3 regions of the Anaerobutyricum soehngenii genome follow, and region 1 is predicted to be linked to each of the others. Evidence: predicted binding sites of a transcription regulator. Region 1 holds the regulator's gene; each other region holds the start of a gene.

Region 1 (5,670 bases):
ACAATACACTCCTAATCGTGCTGCAGTTAACAAACTAAGCCCACCTGCCAGAAAACCACAAATTATTCCGGTTAAAACATCACCGCTTCCGCCTGTTGCCATCCCATTATTTCCACTCATATTAATATATGAAGGAGCATTTCCATCAGATACAATTGTCCTTGCATCTTTTAGGACGATTATATGATCTTGATCTGCTATCTTCATCGCTGCTTTTGGCAGATTACTCTGAATCTCCGTTATTTCTTCTTCTATCAGCCTGGACATCTCTTTTAGATGTGGCGTTAATATGATTCCACTCTTATATTCATAGAATAATTGTTTTATCTCTCTATCATTTTTCAATAAAACAGCCAGATTATTTAATCCATCCGCATCAATCACAAGCGGGACTTTTCCCAATGCAAGAACCTGCTTTAATAATCTTCTGGCAAATATACTCTGTCCAATTCCTGGACCAATACCGATAACTGATGCCCAGGAAATCGCTTCCGGCAAAATCTCTCCCGCCTTTTCTTCTGAATCATATGTTGTAAGAATCGCTTCCGGAAGCTTTTCTTGTAAAATTACCCGGTTTTCTTCACAGGAAAAAATCCGTACCAGCCCACTTCCGCTTTTATAAGCTGCCGTTCCGCTTAAAACTGCTGCTCCAGCCATGTTTTTCGCCCCAGCAATCAATAATACCTTCCCATAATTTCCCTTATTCGTCCAGGCTTTTCGTTCTGGCAGCAGAGCAAGATCCTCTTTTACAAAAGAAATCATCTTCGGAGCAATTTTTTCTACCGCTTTGTTTGGGAATCCAATTTCCTTTACAATAACTTCTCCACTGATATCCGCTCCCGGATACAGGAGCAGCCCAGCTTTTAGTAGTCCAAACGTAACCGTCAAATCCGCGCAAAAAGCTATACCAAGAATCTGTCCTGTTGAAGCATCTACACCCGATGGCACATCAACCGCTACTTTTAACGCTTTCTTCTGATTCATTCTCTCGATCACTTCTCTGTGCTGTCCAGCTACTTCTCTTTTTAATCCGACACCGAAAACAGCATCGACGATCACATCATATTCTTCTTCTGGAAACTCCATCAAAAACTGCGCTTCCATCTGCTCTAAAACTTTCTTCTGAATCTGATGAGAATCTGAATCATGTGGAATCGCTCCGATTTCATAAAAATCAACATTGTATCCATCTTCTAATAAAAGACGCCCAAGTGCCAGACCATCTCCACCGTTATTGCCCTTTTCCGTAACAATAAGTACATGACTCTTTGTTGATACTCTCTCTAAAAAGACTTCTTCTAAAGCAAGCGCCGCCTTTTCCATTAAAACAATACCAGGAATCCCCATCGTATTTATACTATACGCATCAATCTGCTGCATTTCTTCTCTCGAAGCAACGTAACGCATCTTTAAACCTCCTGTTTCTTAAAAAATGTACCCCAGAGTCGTTGCTGTACTTACTGTTGTAAGAAGATTCCGAGCATACATACGTAATTTGCGATTGAGCAGTCAGCAAAAAGAGATGAAAAACAATGCTTTCTATCACACAGCTTTTCATCTCTTTACTTTCTTTTACAATATATACTTTGTAATAATTATTCTATTGATTCTGACTGTGAATTCTATAAGACAATGTCATAATACTCTCTGCAAGATGTACATTCTCAACCAGAATATCTTCTGAAAAATGTAAATCTACTGGTGCAAAGTTCCATAATGCCTTAATTCCTAAATCAACTAACTTTTCTGCAACCTTTACTGCTTTTGACTTCGGTAACGTTAATGCAGCAATCATTACCTCATGCTCTTTTAAAAATGTTTCCAGCATGTCGATATCATATACTTCCACACCCCGCACTGTCATACCAATTAATCTTGGATTCACATCGAAAAGTCCGATAATTTTAAATCCATTACTGTCAAAATCCTGGTTATTCGCCAACGCCTGACCAAGATTACCCGCACCTACGATAACGATGTTATTTGTTCTATCCAGACCCAGAATCTTACCCATCTCATTATAAAGATACTCTACATTATAACCATACCCCTGCTGACCAAACCCACCAAAATTATTTAAATCCTGACGAATCTGAGAAGCAGTGACGTTCATTCTCTGACTCAGTTCCTTCGAAGAAATACGAACAACATCCTTCTTCAGTAAATCTCCAAGATACCGATAGTACCGGGGTAATCTTTTTATCACTGCCGGAGAAATTGACTTTTCATTCCCTGTTTTTACAACTGCTTTATTGTCTGGCATAAGATCCTCCCTTTGATAAAAAATTCCCATTCTCAAGTTTTACTTAATCAATTATATACAAAAATAGTTTTAATGTCAAATAGGATTGTTAAAAATTCCAACACTTATTTACTTATTATTTCTTTCATGATAAAATACATCAGAAATATTTCTTCTATATAATAATATAATCAATTTGGAGGTTATTATGATTTTAGCCTGTCAGAAAATCGAAAAAGCATTCGGAGGAAAATCCGTATTAAATAATGTTAATTTTTTAATTAATGAAGGGGAAAAGGCTGCTGTAATCGGTATCAACGGTGCCGGTAAAACAACTCTTTTCAAAATTATCACTGGAGAATATGAGGCAGATCATGGGGAGGTTATCTTTCAGAAAGGCTCTACTTATGGCTACTTATCCCAGGTCATCGACGTAAGTTCTCATCGCAGCATTTATGAAGAAATGCTTGATGCAAAAAAAGATATCATCGAAATGGAAAAGAAAATACGTCAATTAGAAAAAGATATCAGTACTTTGTCCGGTGAAGCATTAGAAAGAGCAATGGAAAGTTATTCCCGTCTTACTGACCACTTTGAGAAGGCAAACGGTTATGCCTGGAAAAGCGAAATTACCGGTGTATTAAAAGGCCTCGGCTTTGATGAAAGCCAGTTTGACACACCAATCCATACTCTTTCTGGAGGGCAGAAAACCCGCGTAGCACTCAGCCGTATTCTTCTGATGCACCCAGATCTCATTTTACTTGATGAGCCGACTAACCACCTTGATATGGAATCCATTCGCTGGTTAGAAACTTTCCTTTCTAACTACCGGGGTGCGGTGCTTATTGTTTCCCATGACCGCTATTTTCTTGATAAAGTTGTTGATAAAGTAATCGAGATCGAGCGTGGAAACAGTCAGGTATTTAACGGCAACTACAGTGCTTACGCCGAAAAGAAAAAAGCACAGCGTGATGCCCAGATGAAACTTTACATGAATCAGCAACAGGAAATCCACCATCAGGAGGAGGTAATCACAAAGCTTCGCTCTTTCAATCGTGAAAAGTCCATCAAACGTGCGGAAAGCCGGGAGAAAATGCTTAGTAAAATTGAACTTGTCGATAAACCTGTGACTTTAAATAGTAAGATGCGTATCACTTTAGAACCGGAAGTACTTAGTGGAAACGATGTTCTTACTATTGAGGGACTTTCCAAATCTTTTGGTGATAAGGCTTTATTCCGTAATTTAAATGTTCAGATTAAACGTGGGGAAGTTGTTGGACTCCTCGGTGCCAACGGTACCGGAAAAACCACTCTTTTAAAAATCATTAACCGCCAGCTTCGTGCTGACTCTGGAAAAATCCGCTATGGCTCTAAGGTCTCTATCGGTTATTATGATCAGGAACAACATGTATTAGACGATTCCAAAACAATTTTTGATGAAATTTCTGATGCCTATCCAAAGCTGACTAATACCCGCATCCGAAATGTTCTTGCTGCCTTTCTTTTTACCGGCGAAGATGTATTTCAGGTCATCGGCACTTTGAGTGGTGGCGAAAAAGGACGAGTTTCTCTCGCTAAACTCATGCTTTCCAATGCGAACTTCATCATTCTTGATGAGCCGACCAACCATTTAGACATCCAGTCCAGAGAAATTTTAGAAGAAGCGATTAACAACTATGAGGGAACTGTATTTTACGTTTCCCATGACCGTTACTTCATTAATCAAACAGCCACAAGAATCCTGGACTTATCCCCAGAAGGCATCGTAAACTATAAAGGCAACTACAACTATTACTTAGAACAAAAAGAAGCTGGAAACGTATCTGCTGACAGCGATAACATCACACTTGCTGCCTCCGCTGATAAATCTCCTGCCCCTTCTCCAGAAAAAGCCAAGGAGGACTGGAAACGTTCGCGTGAAGAGGCCGCAAAACAGCGTAAGCGTGCCAACGATTTAAAGAAGACAGAAAAAGAAATCAGTCGCTTAGAAGCAGAAAATGATCAGTTAAAAAATGAAATGGCATTACCTGAAAATGCTACCAATGTATCAAAACTTATGGAACTCAATACTAAATTTGAAGAAAATGAATCTACCTTACTAGAACTCTATGACAAATGGGAAGAATTATCAGAATAATTTTTAATTTGTAGATTCGATATAGACAGAAAAACGATATATTCCTCCGCCCTGTAATTGCATCTGGAATATATCGTTTTTTTATTTTTTCTGTCTACTTTAAATCCTTCGTATTAAGTTCTGTTTTTAACTGATTTATGGGATTAGGTTAACATTTAATTTTTTGCTGCTTTCTTTAATTACTTTTTCTAATTCGCCATCTGTAATTGCAGTTACTCGACCTGTTTCATATTCCTGATCAACCCACTTCTTTACCTCGGCTACCAGTGGACTCTTCTTGTCTACTGCCTTATCTCCCTTTAAGCGATAGTAAGTATTTATCCAATGGGCAATTCCAGCAAGTCCGCTTGTATTTGATACCGCTACAAGCACCGGACGGTTTAACAATTTATCTGTATCAAATATGTTATAGATTTCTTCATTTTTAAGAAGACCATCTGCATGGATTCCGGCTCTTGTCACATTAAAGTTCTTTCCTACAAACGGTGTTCTTTCCGGAATGTGATATCCAATCTCTTTCTCATAATACTCTGCCAGTTCTGTAATAACTGTAGTATCCATTCCGTCTAATGTTCCACGAAGCTGGGCATATTCAAATACCATTGCCTCAAGCGGGGTGTTTCCTGTACGTTCACCGATTCCAAATAATGCACTGTTTACAGCAGATGCTCCATAAAGCCATGCTGTTGTAGAATTATTCACTGCTTTATAGAAATCATTATGACCATGCCATTCTAGTAATTCTGATGGTACTCCGGCATGTTCTTTTAATCCATAAATAATTCCCGGCACAGAACGTGGAATCACAGCTCCTGGGAAGTTTACTCCATATCCCATCGTATCGCAGGCACGAATTTTTACAGGAATACCATACTCATCTTTTAATTTCATAAGCTCCAGACAAAATGGAATAACAAATCCATAAATATCAGAACGGGTAATATCTTCCAGGTGGCATCTTGGACTGATTCCGGTTTCAAGACATTCTCTTACAACGCCTAAATAATGTTCCATCGCCTGTTTTCTTGTCATTTTCATTTTATAGAAAATATGGTAATCAGAACAGCTTACAAGAATTCCGGTTTCTTTTAAACCAATTTCTTTTACTAATTCAAAGTCTTTCTTACTTGCACGAATCCAGCTTGTAATTTCAGGAAATTTATAACCCTTTTCCATACATTTATATACCGCATCTCTATCTTTTTTACTATATAAGAAAAATTCGCACTGACGAATAATTCCTTTCGGTCCTCCTAAGCGGTGGAATGCATCATATATATGCACGATCTGA
Region 2 (5,670 bases), on a different contig from region 1:
GTGCCAGCCAGATGAATGTTTTTGCAATTACATCAAGTATTGTTGTTACAATGGTATTTCCTGAGGGAGAAGAATATACACAAACTCGCAGGATTACCACTCCTGCCGGCACAGATTTTTTTAAATTAGAACAGGCAAATGCATTAAGCAGACAATGCTGTGCCACTCCCCTTTCTTTAACAGATTTGAAAGATGAAATAAACAAAATTTCAAAAATAAAACCTGCACCTTATACTATTTATCTGGGAAGTATGCTTGGTGCCGGCGGGTTCTCTGTCTTTTTCGGTGGAACGATCTTAGATGGAGCTATTGCTGTTATCTTTGCTTTTCTCCTTTGTTTTTTACAAAGGCATTTAAATTCTATATGCAGTAATACCTTTATTCTTCAGTTTTTCTGTTCTCTCTTTATCGGTACCGGCATTTGCATCACTGCCTTCTTTTTTCCGGTAATTCATGTAGATAAAGTTATGATCGGAGATATTATGCTGTTGATTCCCGGTATTCTTATGACCAATTCTATCCGGGATATTTTAATCGGAGATACGATTTCCGGTATAATGCGACTCGTAGAATCTCTTCTATGGGCTGGCGCTCTTGCCTGTGGATTCATGTGCGCTATCTGGTTTGTGGGAGGTGTATTATGATACTTCAGTTCTTTGCGGCTTTTATCGGAGCTGCCGGATTCGGATTCCTGTTTCATTTGCAGTTTAAACACATTTTTCCTGCAGCTTTAGGTGGCGTACTGACCTGGGTTATTTATGTTATTGCTAATACCTGGGGGTTCGATGTTTTTATTTCCTCACTATTTGCCAGCGCCTTTGCTGCAATTTACTCCGAAGTCATTGCAAAAATAAGAAAAGCTCCCACCACACTTTTTCTTATCATCTCTGTTGTTGTTTTGATTCCTGGCGGTTCTCTCTACTACACGATGAGCTATGCTGTTCAAAGGCAATGGCAGTATGCCGCAATGTATGGTTCTAAAACCGTCCAATGTGCATTAGGACTTGCCATCGGAATGAGCCTCATATGGATATTCCACGATATGGCAAGAAGAGTTTACTCTTTAATTCATTAGGGGAAAACAGACGAAAAAAGAAATGAATACAATAGTTTTTGGGAAAGAGATGGGGAAGGGGACAGAAGGTTGTGGCTTATTCTGATATTGTCAATGATGATACAATGATATCGCCAACTATCATTGTATACGATAAATATAAAGGCGATTTCTTTAATATTCTGGACACTATACCTTCCAAACAAGCAGTAGACTTCTGATCTCTCCCCCTTTCTCTCCTCCAAAGACTATTGCATTCATTCACGTGGAGCCAACAAACAGAAAATAAAAAGAATAGACGATAACAAATGTAATGTGAGAGCAAGTAAAAATGCCGAACAGGCATTTTCTACGCAGCGATATCTTTACATTTGTTATCGTCTATTCTTTTTATTTTCGTCTGTTTTCCCCAAATGAATTAAATAGTTACCCCTTGACATTTGATTGGCTTTTGGTTATAGTTAGGTTACTTATACGACTGACGGAAGTAAGTGGAATGAACCACATGAAGTATGAGATTCTTATTTAGCCGACCGTCTGGGCAATTCTTGTCTGGATATCGGCTTTTTTTATTTTACTCTGACAGGTTCAAGTCGAGCTGTCACTCACCACCTGAAAGAGGTGGGAGTCTTCTCGACTGAGATGAATATTCTATCCGATATCCCCGAGAAGAAATAACTTTAAATCATGATTAAGCCAGGTGAAATTTTTGCTATTTTCTTGTTGATATTGTATTTATATCCGTACATTTGTACGATTTGATATTTTTTTATCAACAACTTAAATCCCTTGATTTTAAGGGCTCTAAGAACATTTTTAGTGTATATGTTCAGAAAAAAGAACACATAATATCAAAAATTTGTTTGACGATTATCAAAAATCATGCTAATAATGTTGTTAGGTGATTATAACTATAATAAGTTTTAACTAATTATTTAAAATCATCTGACACTTTTTTGATTTTTTAGCAAACATATTTCAAAGCCTTGACTTAAGAATTTTTTACAAACAGGGAGGTCAATTAAGATGTTACAAAAAGAACAATGGCAGGGATTTAACGGACGTATCTGGAGAGAAGAAGTTAATTTAAGAGAGTTTATCCAGGATAACTACACTCCATATGATGGAGATGCTTCTTTCCTTGAGGGACCTACAGAAGCTACGAATACGCTGTGGGACGAACTGCAGAAATTGCAGAAGGCTGAGCGTGACAAAGGTGGCGTTCTTGATATGGATACCGAGATTGTATCAAGCCTTACTTCACACAAACCAGGCTATATTTCTGAAGCTTTAAAAGAAAAAGAACAGATTGTAGGTCTTCAGACAGATAAGCCTTTAAAACGTGCCTTTATGCCATTTGGTGGTATCCGTACTGCGGAAGAAGCCTGCACAACTTATGGTTATACACCAAATCCAGAACTGCATAAAATTTTTACAGATTATCATAAAACACATAATCAGGCAGTATTTGATTCTTATACACCTGAGATGAAGAAAGCTCGTCACAACAAAATCATTACCGGTCTTCCAGATACGTACGGACGTGGACGTATCGTTGGCGATTACCGTCGTGTTGCTCTTTATGGTATTGATTTATTAGTTGAAGACAAGCAAAAAGATTTCGCAAACTGTGGCGATGGAACGATGACAGATGATGTAATCCGCTTAAGAGAAGAAATCTCCATGCAGATTAAAGCATTAAAAGATATGAAAGTTATGGCAGAAAGCTATGGTTATGATATTTCTGAGCCTGCTTCTAATGCAAAAGAAGCTGTTCAGTGGACATACTTTGGTTATCTTGCAGCAATTAAAACACAGAACGGTGCTGCTATGAGTATCGGACGTATCGCTACTTTCCTTGATATTTATATCAAACGTGATATGGATAAAGGCATCCTTACAGAGAAAGAAGCACAGGAATTAATTGACCATATGACTATGAAGTTCCGTATGGTTAAGTTTGGACGTATCCCATCCTACAATCAGCTCTTCTCTGGCGATCCTGTATGGGCTACACTTGAAGTCGGTGGTCTTGGTCAGGATGGTCGTTCTATGGTTACAAAGACAGACTACCGTTTCCTTCATACATTAGAAAATATGGGACCTGCTCCAGAGCCAAACCTCACCGTACTTTACTCTGAGCGTCTTCCAAAAGCATTCAGAGATTATGCCGCTCATATTTCTATTACAACAAGTTCTATCCAGTATGAAAATGATGATGTAATGCGTCCGGTATGGGGCGATGATTACTCTATCTGCTGCTGTGTTTCTGCTACACAGACTGGTAAGGAAATGCAGTTCTTCGGCGCCCGCGCTAACCTTGCCAAATGTCTTCTTTACGCAATCAATGGTGGTGTGGATGAAAAGACCGGCCAGCAGGTTGGACCGGAATATAAACCAATTACTTCCGAATATCTTGATTATGATGAAGTAATGCATAAATACGATATCATGATGGACTGGTTAGCAGGTTTGTATGTAAATACATTGAATCTCATCCAGTACATGCATGACAAATATTACTATGAATATGCACTGATGGCCTTAATCGATACAAATGTACGTCGTACTTTTGCTACCGGTATTGCAGGATTCTCACATGTAGTAGACTCCTTAAGTGCGATCAAATATGCCAAAGTAAAAACAGTCCGCAATGAAGAAGGTCTTGTTGTTGATTATGAGACAACTGGTGACTTCCCTAAATACGGAAATGATGATGACCGCGCCGATGATATCGCTGTATGGTTACTTCAGACATTCATGAAGAAACTGGAGAAGTTCCATACTTATCGTGATTCTGAACCTACAACTTCTATCCTTACTATCACATCTAACGTAGTATATGGTAAGGCAACAGGTTCCCTTCCAGATGGAAGAAAAGCCGGTGAACCACTTTCCCCAGGAGCAAACCCAAGTTATGGTGCAGAGCAGAACGGTCTCTTAGCTTCCTTAAACTCTGTAGCTAAACTTCCTTATGAATGGGCATTAGATGGTATTTCCAATACGCAGACAATCAACCCTGATGCACTCGGTCATTCCGAAGAAGAACGTATTGGTAACTTAGTAAATGTTATGGACGGCTACTTCGCACAGGGTGCTCACCACTTAAATGTAAACGTATTTGGTGTTGAGAAACTGATTGATGCCATGGAACATCCAGAAAAAGAAGAATATGCAAACTTCACAATTCGTGTTTCCGGCTATGCTGTTAAATTCATCTCACTGACAAAAGAACAGCAGTTAGATGTAATTGCAAGAACATGCCACGATAGAATGTAGTAAAAATAATTTATACCGAAAGCAGGATGATGAGCCTGAACGGTGCATAGCCTAGTTAGCTCCTATCCTGATGAAGAAAAAAGAGATACTTTTATACACCGTACTGTACATTCCATTTTGCCTGATAAAACAGCCACTTCGAAGAAAGCAGTTCAAAGCGGCTACAGTCAAAATTCCATAGTACGAAATGATAAAAGTATTCTCTTTTTTCTTCATTAGGATATTTTAATATTTGATATGCACCTGTCTATGTTCTGCCACCTGCTTTCTCCTTGATAATTTATTTTTACACTGTAATAGAAATAGAAATTACAATGAAAATATTATGAGGTGTTATTTATGAGTGATAAAAATGCGATGGCTCTTGTTCATTCTACGGAGAGTTTTGGTTCTGTCGATGGGCCGGGAGTTCGTTTTATTATTTTTTTACAGGGTTGTCCTTTGCGTTGTCAATTCTGCCACAATCCAGATACCTGGAAAATGACGGACGAAACCGGAGCTGTCTGGAAAAGTGCAGATGAACTGTTAAATCAGGCTCTCCGTTATCGTGCTTACTGGAAAAACGGTGGCGGTATTACAGTAAGTGGTGGTGAACCTTTATTACAGATTGATTTTTTATTAGAATTTTTCAAAAAAGCAAAAGAAAAAGGAATTCATACTACTATTGATACAGCCGGAGGACCATTTACAAGAGAGGAACCTTTCTTTTCTAAATTTCAGGAACTGATGAAATACACTGACTTGTTATTAGTAGATATCAAACACATCGATACCGAATGTCACAAAGTTTTAACTGGTCGCAGTAATGAGAATATTCTTGATATGATTCGCTATCTTTCCGATATCAAAAAACCGATTTGGATTCGCCATGTCCTTGTCCCAGAACGAAGCGATAAAGATGAATATCTGACTAGATTAGCTGATTTCATTCACTCTCTTGATAATGTGGAAAAGGTGGAAATCCTACCTTATCATACGATGGGTATTTATAAATGGAAAGAACTTGGACTAGATTATCCTTTAGAAGGAATTGAACCACCAACAAAAGAACGAGTGGAGAACGCAAAGAAAATTCTTGCTATTTAATTCATTAGGGAATAGACGAAAATAAAAATAATAGACCATTGCAAATATAAAGATATCACTGCGTAGAAAATGCCTTTTCGGCATTTTTACTTGCTCTCACATTATATTTGCAATGGTCTATTATTTTTATTTTCTGTTTGTTGGCTCCACGTGAATGAATTCAATAGTTTTTGGGAGAAATTAAGGGGGAGAGGTCATAAGTCTACTGCTTGTTCGGAAGACATCTTTGTCATGGAATTTTATTTACCTGT
Region 3 (5,670 bases), on a different contig from region 1:
TCCTTTCGTTTTATCTATTAACATATATTAGTATATAAAAATAATAATTAAAGATAAAGTATAATCCTGTCCCATATAATGAACCCTGAATATAAATTAGCAAAAGCACTTAATTGTAGCATAGAGGATATTATAGATGTATCAGATTCTGACACATTAGAGAAATAATTTGTAAAAAAGTGCCTCTTTCCTTTTTCTCTTGCACATATGTTCTGCACAGAGTATAATGACCCTATAAATGAAAAAATCCGGTACTGACAATACCGGATTTCAAGTTACCTATCAACCAAGATGGCTGATAATAATCAACGATTTAGGATTTAATAAATCTTCTGTTTCTACTTGGTGCAATAGTACTAGACTTCCACGAATGGAATCTGAACTCCTTGCTGCCCACCAGCGTACTGATATAGAAGTGACTCTGGAAGGGATACAGAGTGATTTAGATATTATGAATGATGATAATTTGCGGAAGTAAGAAAGGAGAATTTTATCCTTTTACAGCAAGAAGACTCCGACCTCTAAGGTGGGAGATGAATTGCGTCTATACCTACTTGATAGAGCATCCTAATTAGATGAATGGATTATACCACGCATCCTGCATTTTGCATAGGGTGTATTTTTTATACCCTTTTTTCGAAAGGATGATTTTCATGGGAAAAGTTGGCACACGAAAACGCGGGAAGACCTCGCAGTATTATTTTCAACTGGTCAGTGTGGATGGGACAAGAAAATGGAAAACCGGTAGCGGATACCGAACAAAGGCAGAGGCTCAGGCAGCGACAAAGCAAAAAACTGTACTCTTATCAGTGAAGAATGGGACTTTCACAGTTTACGACATACTCATGCAACAATTCTTTATGAGGTAGGTGTTCCAAGTACACATTTTTATTTTATGTGTACGTGATGTGTACATAGGGTTTTTTAGGAAGTTCACAAGAAAACAAAAAAGGACTTCCACATAAAATGGAAGTCCTAAAACCCGCATAAATAAAGAGTTTTTCTTAGAATCTACCTGCCTTAGCAGCTTCTTCTACGCTTACAGCTACAGCTACTGTAGCTCCAACCATAGGGTTGTTACCCATTCCGATAAGACCCATCATCTCTACATGAGCTGGTACAGAAGAAGATCCTGCAAACTGTGCATCAGAGTGCATACGTCCCATTGTATCTGTCATACCATAGGAAGCTGGACCTGCTGCCATGTTATCTGGGTGAAGTGTACGTCCTGTACCACCACCAGAAGCTACGGAGAAGTATTTCTTACCTGCTTCTAATCTTTCTTTCTTATATGTTCCTGCTACTGGATGCTGGAAACGAGTTGGGTTTGTGGAGTTACCTGTGATAGAAACGTCAACGTTCTCTTTCCACATGATTGCAACACCTTCGCAAACATCGTTTGCACCATAACAGTTAACTTTTGCACGTAATCCATCAGAGTAAGATTTACGGAATACTTCTTTAACTGTGTTTGTGTATGGATCGTATTCTGTCTCAACAAATGTGAATCCGTTGATACGGGAAATGATCTGTGCAGCGTCTTTTCCAAGACCGTTTAAGATAACACGTAAAGGTTTCTGACGAACTTTATTAGCCTTTTCTGCGATACCGATAGCACCTTCTGCTGCTGCGAAAGATTCATGTCCTGCTAAGAAAGCAAAACATTCTGTATCTTCTTCAAGGAGCATTTTTCCAAGGTTACCATGTCCAAGACCTACTTTTCTGTTCTCTGCTACAGAACCAGGGATACAGAAAGCCTGAAGTCCTTCGCCGATTGCTGCTGCTGCTTCAGAAGCTTTTTTTGCACCTTTTTTAATTGCGATTGCTGCACCTACTGTATATGCCCAGCAAGCGTTTTCAAAGCAGATAGGCTGAATGCCTTTTACCATGCCGTATACATCAAGTCCTGCATCTTTTGTGATTTTCTCTGCTTCTTCTAAGGAAGCGATTCCATAGCTGCTTAATACGGAATTAATTTTATCAATTCTTCTTTCATATGATTCAAATAAAGCCATTCTTCTTACCTCCTTAATTAGTCAATTACCTTGTCTGTTCTAGGGTCGATAATCTTAGCGGCATCATCAACACGTCCGTACTGACCTACAGATTTTGCCCATGCTGTGTTAGGATCATCACCTTTTTTGATGAAGTCTGTCATTTTTCCAAGATTTACAAACTGGTAACCGATAATTAAGTCGTCTTCGTCCAGAGCGATTCCTGTTACATAGCCTTCTGCCATTTCAAGGTAACGAGGTCCTTTCTGGAGAGTTCCGTACATTGTACCTACCTGTGAACGAAGTCCTTTACCAAGGTCCTCAAGTCCTGCTCCAACCTGAAGTCCGTCTTCAGAGAATGCAGACTGGGAACGTCCGTAAACGATCTGTAAGAAAAGTTCACGCATAGCTGTATTAATAGCATCACATACAAGGTCAGTATTTAATGCTTCCATAACTGTCAGTCCTGGTAAAATTTCAGAAGCCATAGCTGCTGAATGTGTCATACCGGAACATCCGATTGTCTCAACTAATGCTTCCTGAATGATACCTTCTTTAACATTTAAAGTTAATTTGCAGGCACCCTGCTGTGGAGCACACCATCCAATACCGTGTGTAAAACCAGAGATATCTTTTACCTCTTTTGCTTTGACCCACTTTGCCTCTTCTGGAATTGGAGCTGCTCCGTGATGTACGCCCTGAGCCACTGGGCACATGTTCTGTACTTCTTGTGAGATAATCATGTTAGTACTCCTTTCGGTATAAATTGAGTTTTTCTAAAATAACTTACATTCCGTAAGTAATCCCTAAGTCAAGACGATTGCTTGTCTTCACAGTTTATTATTTTCTCACAAAAATTGCTTTTCGTCCATACCTTTTTTTAATTTTCGACATTTTTTTTGATATTTCTTTCACAATTCTTTGCGTTTTCTCGAATAAACTACTTTTTTATGCATTAGAACTATTCAAAAACAGGCAGGTATTATATAAATTTTACTTTAAATAAGAATCATACGAAGCTTTACAGGAAAAAATATATATGAAATTCAAGTCGAGCAGCCGCGAGACTTGGCGCGTGATTCTGGTCAGCGTAAGCTGACATATTCTTTACAGAATCACTGCGCATCCTCGCGGAGCGTTTATCTCAGTCGGAGATTGGACTCCCTCCCACTGAGACAAATTTGCTGTCACTCACCACCTGAAAGAGGTGGGAGTCTTCTCGACTGAGATAAAATTATTGGTCTGTTCCTTCACTTTCTATCTCATCACGATGAGCAGATGAGACATCTGTTTCAGAAGAACCTGTTGTTTGTTCTGTAGAGGGATCTGTAGAATTTTCATTTTTTTTCTGTTCGATTTTCTCAGCTTTTTGTTTTGCGTTCGCTTCTTTAAATATATTTTTCATTTTGATGACCGCTTCTTTTTCTGCATGATACCAGACAGTTTTACCATTCATATTTGTTATTGTAAAATATTCATCATAGATGACAAGTTTCATCGTATTGCCATGATGATAAAATGTATATTCCTTTCCGTTACCCATTTTCTTTGCTGCCTGTTTGCCCCATTTTTTCTTTGCTCTAGCTTCATTCGACTTCTTTTTATTCATCTGGTCAATATAGTTTGCAACAGAGAATGCAACTTCATTTTCATAACATTTTCCATCAGTATTTGTGATTAAAGGGGTATCTGCCATTCGGTGGAACAGCTTTGAGTTTGGATATCCATTCTTAAAGTGCAAAAATGCATCTCCGATCGCGGATGCATTATATGCATAATATACATTATTAGGCAAATCGGTAAATACGATATAGTTCCCGCCAAATATCATTATTTCATAAACAGCATTATCTTCATCATATAAAATATATTCATATCCCGGACCATATTTTTCTTTCACTTCTTCCGGTGTATATTTTGTTGTTTTGTCTGCTCTTAATGCGATTGATGTTGCAAGAGAAAAGACAGCTTCGTCTTCTACAAACTCACTTCCATTCATATTGTCAGCATAGCCTACTTCAAGTTTTACGAGATGATCTCTTGATATTTTTTCCAGATAATCGCTTGCCCTTTGTTCATCCTCAGTCATATCATTTTCAGCATCTACCTTTGATTTTAAGGATTTATTTTCTTTTTTTAACTTTTTGTTTTCCTTTTTCAGTTCCTTATAATAACTTGAAGAAAGTACCTTTTTCTTAGAAGCCTTACAGCCAGTAAGAGAGAGTACTAACACAATACTTAAAATAAGAACTGCATATATTTTTCTTCTCTCTGCTTTCATCATATCTTTTAGTATTCTTCTTTCTTCACTATTTCGTTTTTATTTTTATAAATGGAATGATCTGCAACATATCCTCTTACACTGGATAACGGATAAATGTTACTGCGTCGTCCTACAATTGTTCCTGGATTTAAAATGGAACCACATCCAACCTCTACATAATCTCCAAGGATTGCTCCAATTTTTTTCATATGTGTTTCAATCTTTGTATCGTCTAAATGAATTTCTACTAACTTTTTATCAGACTTCACATTAGAAGTGATAGAACCAGCTCCCATATGTGATTTATAACCAAGAATAGAATCACCAACATAATTATAATGAGGAACCTGTACTTTATCAAATAAAATAACATTTTTAAGCTCTGTAGAATTACCGACAACTGCCCCTTCTCCTACGATAGCATTGCCTCTGATGAAAGCACAATGACGAACTTCTGCTTCCGGTCCAATAATTGCAGGGCCGTTAATGTATGCAGTTGGCACAACGGTTGCTGTTTTTGCTACCCAGACATGCTCCTTGATCTCGTCATACTCGTCTTTTGGAAGAATCATCCCCACTTCCATGATAAAATCATGAATCTTCGGAAGTATTTCCCAAGGATATGTGTTCTCCTCAAATAATACTGTTGCAATTGTTCTGTTAAAATCCTGAAATAATACCTTATTCTCTAATCGTTTCATTTCTTTTCCTGGCTGTATCAGCCTTCTCCTTTCTAAATTAATCCTCTCCATATAAAATAAATAAATCTAAACAACTACATAATAACAAATGCAGTAAATCAAATCAATCCCACATGAAATTTACTTTTATAAATTTATGATGGAGGGTTTGTATCTATAAATTCTAATTTCCAGTTATATCTTTTCGTTTTTTCATCCTTTTCATAATAAAAATAAGCGGAAAATTTATTCCCTCTTTTACTTACACAGCCACGAAATCCTACTTTTCCATGTTCTAATAAAATTTTTACCATTTCATAGGATACTTTTTTACCAAGAGACGTGACAAAGCGATCATCTTTCCAAATGGCAAATTTACAACCTTTTTTCCAAGCAGAACATCCAAAGGCTCTGGCCGTTTCTACTACCGGCGCACCACACTCAGGACAAATACCAACTGGTTCTGTATGGAGAGGTTCGAGTATAACAGGACCTCCAAAGACAGTATCATTTTTTATTTTATCGACAGATTCTATAACGAACTGCTTTATCATCGAAAGGAAGTCGTCTTTTGTGAACTTCTTTTTTTCGATATCTGACAATGTTTTTTCCAGTCGTCCTGTGTATTCTAAATCAAAAAGTTCTCTTGCCGGAAAAGTTTCTACTAACATTTTTCCTAAATCTGTACAAGTCAGACTCTTTCCTTTTGCCTTAATATAGCCGGCATCTTTCA

What was found. The regulator Rex, encoded in region 1, represses fermentation and respiration genes when NADH is low (regulators of the CRP and FNR family bind a similar motif). The targets are predictions, from matches to a motif close to ATTGTTAANTANTTAACAAT.
Region 2: the regulator Rex is predicted to act here: its motif matches at 1,812-1,831, upstream of pflB (formate C-acetyltransferase).
Region 3: the regulator Rex is predicted to act here: its motif matches at 2,893-2,912, upstream of FYJ25_RS05460 (iron-sulfur cluster assembly scaffold protein).

Annotation. Positions count from the first base shown of each region.
Region 1 is NZ_VULP01000002.1:13,377-19,046, reverse strand. Features, by position in the region: gene FYJ25_RS01555 (NAD(P)H-hydrate dehydratase) at 1-1,407, opposite strand, end outside; gene FYJ25_RS01550 (redox-sensing transcriptional repressor Rex) at 1,601-2,263, opposite strand; gene FYJ25_RS01545 (ABC-F family ATP-binding cassette domain-containing protein) at 2,451-4,379, shown strand; gene FYJ25_RS01540 (hydroxymethylglutaryl-CoA lyase-like TIM-barrel protein) at 4,515-5,670, opposite strand, start outside.
Region 2 is NZ_VULP01000013.1:15,837-21,506, forward strand. Features, by position in the region: gene FYJ25_RS07560 (threonine/serine exporter family protein) at 1-644, shown strand, start outside; gene FYJ25_RS07565 (threonine/serine exporter family protein) at 641-1,075, shown strand; ZMP/ZTP riboswitch at 1,519-1,604, shown strand; gene pflB (formate C-acetyltransferase) at 2,081-4,333, shown strand; gene pflA (pyruvate formate-lyase-activating protein) at 4,673-5,419, shown strand.
Region 3 is NZ_VULP01000008.1:8,264-13,933, forward strand. Features, by position in the region: gene FYJ25_RS15135 (Arm DNA-binding domain-containing protein) at 654-869, shown strand; gene FYJ25_RS05455 (GGGtGRT protein) at 1,005-2,015, opposite strand; gene FYJ25_RS05460 (iron-sulfur cluster assembly scaffold protein) at 2,033-2,737, opposite strand; gene FYJ25_RS05465 (hypothetical protein) at 3,229-4,278, opposite strand; gene FYJ25_RS05470 (acyltransferase) at 4,284-4,958, opposite strand; gene FYJ25_RS05475 (type IA DNA topoisomerase) at 5,093-5,670, opposite strand, start outside.